Regions from separate parts of the Pseudonocardia sp. EV170527-09 genome, predicted to be linked through region 2. Evidence: riboswitches for the same ligand, from Rfam matches in the RefSeq annotation. Region 2 holds a riboswitch; the other holds the start of a gene.
What was found. Region 2 has a riboswitch for S-adenosylmethionine ahead of thrC (threonine synthase). Riboswitches for the same ligand answer to the same signal wherever they lie in the genome.
Positions count from the first base shown of each region.

Region 1: another riboswitch for S-adenosylmethionine. It lies ahead of FVA95_RS21040 (aminotransferase class V-fold PLP-dependent enzyme); the one in region 2 lies ahead of thrC (threonine synthase).

Region 1 is NZ_VRMC01000076.1:2,481-4,678, reverse strand. It holds gene FVA95_RS21040 (aminotransferase class V-fold PLP-dependent enzyme) at 1-1,133, opposite strand, end outside; SAM riboswitch class IV at 1,177-1,291, opposite strand; gene FVA95_RS21035 (hypothetical protein) at 1,365-2,045, shown strand; gene FVA95_RS21030 (DUF2795 domain-containing protein) at 2,117-2,198, shown strand, end outside.
Region 2 is NZ_VRMC01000022.1:36,144-38,341, reverse strand. It holds gene thrC (threonine synthase) at 1-888, opposite strand, end outside; SAM riboswitch class I at 895-1,048, opposite strand; gene holA (DNA polymerase III subunit delta) at 1,189-2,157, shown strand.

The sequences.
Region 1 (2,198 bases), on a different contig from region 2:
GCCAGCAGCGGGTGGGCGCAGAACCGGCCGTCGCGGACGCCGATGCCGTACTCGGCCGACAGCGCCGCGGCGACCAGCCCGGCGGGCAGCTCGCCCAGGGTGAACGAGACGGTCGCGGTGCGGTCGCCCACGTCGTCGAAGCAGGACAGGGTCCGCAGCCCGGGGACCGTCGCCAGGCCGGCGTGCAGACGGTCGGCGAGCTCGCGCTCGTGAGCGGGCACGATGTCGTCGATCAACGGGTCCAGGCTCCGGCAGGCCGCTCCGAGCGCGGCGGCACCGAGCACGTTCGGGGTGCCGCCCTCGTGCCGCTGCGGCGACGGCAGCCACTCCGTGACGGTGCCGCCGCCCGGGCCGTCGGCGACGGACACGGAGCGGACCGCTCCCCCGCCCGCGACGTGCGGGTCGGCGGCGTCGAGCCAGTCCCGGCGACCGACGAGGACCCCGGCGCCGTAGGGCGCGTAGAGCTTGTGCCCGGACAGTGCGACGTAGTCCGCGTCCCACCCGGCCAGGTCGACGCGCCGGTGCGGGGCGAGCTGGGCGGCGTCGACGCACAGCCGGGCACCCGCGGCGTGCGCGATCCGCGCGATCTCGGCGACTGGGAGGAGCTCGCCGGTCACGTTGGACGCCCCGGTGACCGCGACCAGCGCGGCGTCGGGACGGGCGGCGAGCTCGGCCCGCAACGTATCGAGCGTCGCGGCCAGGGTGGCGGCGGCGGGCACGACGCGGTGCTCGCGGTCGCGCCAGGCCAGCAGCGTCGCGTGGTGCTCCAGGTCCAGGGTCACCACCGGGCCGGGGACGGCGCGGGCGAGCAGGCCGAGCGCGTCGGTGGTGTTGCGGGTGAACACCACGACGTCGTCGGCGCGGGCCCGGACGAACCGGGCGACGTCGGCGCGGGCGTTCTCCACGAGCGCGGTGCAGACCTTCGAGGTCCAGCCCGCGCCGCGGTGCACGCTGCCGTGGTACGGCAGCACCTCGGCGACGTGCGCGGCGACCGGCTCCAGCGCCGGCGCCGATGCGGCGGAGTCGAGGTCGCAGTAGCGGGCCCACCGGCCGTCGACGAGCGGGACCGTGAGGTCCGCACCGACGACGCGGGGCAGCGCGTGCTGGACGGGACGTGGCAGGGCGAGGGTCATGATCGGGCCTCCGGCCGATCTCGGGGACCCGGCGTGGCGCACGGATCCGCGCTTGCCGACTGCGGGTGTCGCGTCGGCCCGGTCATCACCCGGGGCACCCCACCGCGGAGGAGGGTTGCCGTCCAGCGAGCCGGGGCTTCGCGCTGGCACTCGTGACCTTCGGCGACGAAGCTAGCAGACCGTCTCAGATGGAGACACGTGAGCATCGCCACCCCGGATAGCGTCTGACCGATGACGGACACGCACCCCGCGCCCACCACGGTCCGGCGGATCGACGTCCCGGAGTCCGGCGAGCTGGCCCAGCTCGCCGCGGTCTTCGAGGACCTGCAGTACGTGCTGCGCTGCTGCGAGCACCTGGTCACCGCCCTGGGCGGGCCCGAGTCCGGCCCGGTGCGGGTGGACGCCGACCCGGCGCTGGTCGAGGCCCTGTGGACCGGCGCCCTGATCGGCTACGTGCGGTGCTTCTCCGGCCGGACGAAGACGCTGACCACCGACGACCTGACGTCGCTGGAGCTCGACGGGGACGTCAGCGGGTTCCACGACATGGTGTTCAAGCTCCGCGACCACTACGCCTCGCGGCACGTGAACCCGCGCGAGTCGTACTCGATCGGCGTGGCCCAGTCCAACGACGGGACGCCCCGGGGCGTCGCCGTCGTCTCCACCCCGCGCCCGCTCGTCGACGAGACGACGGTCAGGCTGCTCGGCCGGGTCGCCTACAGCCTGTCCGGCCTGGTGGACGCCCGGATGAAGAAGTCCCAGAACGACGTGCTCGGCGTCGCGCACGGGATGACCGCGGGCCAGCTCGCGGGGCTGCCGCTGGTGCACCTCGACGACAGCGGCGAGGCGGTCCCGGAGGACGCGGTGACCCGGGACGGCGCCCGGGACGGCGCCGCGGACGGCCCGGGGAACTGATCCCCGCCGGATGCATCATCCGGCGCACAGCGGCTACCCGGTCGGGACACATCCCGACGAGAGGTGACCTGATGACCACCCGCACGACGACGTCCGACGCCGTCCGCACCGCCCTGCACGGCCTCGAGTTCCCCGCCGGCAAGGACGACCTGG
Region 2 (2,198 bases):
GTGACCGGCCTCGAAGGCCCGCGCGACCGGCGAGCAGCCGGTGGCCTGGGCGCCGAACACGGTGTAGGGGGTGGGCTCGACCAGACCCAGGGTGCCGAGCTCGGTGAACCCCTTGTCGATCTTGGTGAGCTGGGAGCCGGATGCGACCGGGACGACCACCTGCTGCGGGAGCCGCCAGCCGAGCTGCTCGGCGACCTCGTAGCCCAGGGTCTTCGAGCCCTCGGCGTAGTACGGGCGGACGTTGACGTTCACGAACGCCCAGTCCTCGTGCTCGGCGGCCAGCTCGGTGGCGAGCCGGTTGACGTCGTCGTAGTTGCCGTCGACGGCGAGCAGGGTGCCGCCGTAGACGGCGGTGGTGACGATCTTCGCCTGCTCCAGCGAGGACGGGACCAGCACGACCGAGTCCCAGCCGGCGCGGGCGGCCGCGGCGGCCACGGCGTTGGCCAGGTTGCCCGTGGAGGGGCAGCACAGCACCGAGAAGCCGAGCTCACGGGCGGCGGCGAGCGCGACGGCGACGACGCGGTCCTTGAACGAGTGCGTCGGGTTGCCCGTGTCGTCCTTGATCCAGATCTTGCGGACCCCGAGCGCGCGGGCCAGGTTGTCGGCCTCGATCAGCCGGGTCAGGCCGGGCTCGGTGTTCGCGTGCTGCTCGACGGTCGAGGGGACCGGCAGCAGGTCCTTGTAGCGCCAGATCGACTTCGGACCGGCCTCGATGGAGGCGCGGGTGACCTTCGGGAAGTCGTAGGCCACCTCGAGGGGGCCGAAACAGCGCGGACACGCGAACTCCGCGGCGAGCGGGGTCTCGTGGCGGCACTCGCGGCACGCGAGAGCGCGCGCGGAGCCCAGGTCGTAGGCAGAGGTGGTTTCGGGCGCAGCAGTGAGAGTCACGAGATCTCCTCATCTGTCCCGCCGGAGGTGGCGGGCCGGAATTGGCACCGTGTTCGTCGACGTCCTCGCCGCGCGGAATGCGCAGGTCTGGGCGGATCGTCGTGCGACGCCGGTTGCCGGGGCTTCAACGGGCCGTTCCCTCTGCCCCTCTGGATGAGCCATATGTGGTTGTGGTGCTCCGGACGCCGAGCGCCGGAATCGACGACGACGGTACGCGAACGGGGCACCGCACCGCCAGACGAGGTCGTCGTGCCGGGACGCGGCTCACCCGTTGTCGGGGGTGTGGGCCACCATGGGGGTGTGAGCAGCACGAGCGAACCGGGCCCGCTGCAGCTGGTCGTCGGGGACGAGGAGTTCCTGGCCGAGCGGGCGGTGTCCGACCTGGTCCGGCGCGCCCGGCAGCGCGATCCGGAGACCGAGCTGCGCCGCTTCCGCACCTCCGAGGTGGCACCCGGCGAGCTCGCCGGGCACCTCAGCCCCTCGCTCTTCGCGGAGGGCAGGGTGATCGTGCTCACTCATGGCCAGGATGCGAACAAGGACATGACCGCCGCCCTCGCCGACTACGTGAAGGACCCGGCCGACAGGATCGTTCTGGTGGTCCAGCACGCCGGGGGGGCGAAGGGCAAGGCGGTCCTGGACCTGATGCGCAAGGCCGGGGCGCACACCGTCACCTGCAACCGCATCACCCGCGCCGACGAGCGGTCGGACTTCGTGCGCGACGAGGTGCGCCGCCACGGCGGCACCATCACCCCCGGTGCGCTCGCGGTACTGGTCGAGGCGGTCGGGTCGGACCTGCGGGAGCTGGCGGCCGCGGCCGGGCAGCTCGTCGCGGACACCGGCGGCGCCGTGGACGAGGCCGGGGTGCGGCGCTACCACCGCGGCCGGGCGGAGTCCTCCGGCTTCGCGGTGGCCGACGCGGCGGTCGCGGGGGACCGGCGGGCGGCGATGGAGGCGCTGCGGTGGGCGCTGGTGCTCGGTGTCCCGCACGTCCTGATCGCCGACGCGCTCGCGGACTCGGTGCGCACCCTGGCCAAGGTCGGCTCGGCCGGGCGGGGAGACCCGAACCGGCTGGCCGGTGAGCTGGGCATGCCTCCGTGGAAGATCCGCAAGGCGCAACAGACGGTCCGGCAGTGGCGTCCGGAGCAGCTCGCCGTCGCCATCGCGGCGACCGCCCGGGTGAACGCCGACGTCAAGGGCGTCGCCGCGGACGCGGGGTACGCGTTGGAGAGAGCCGTGCTGGCGGTCGTGTCCGCCCGCACCCCGCGCTGAGCCCCGCGCCCGCAGCACGCGCACGGGCCCCGGCCCGGGAA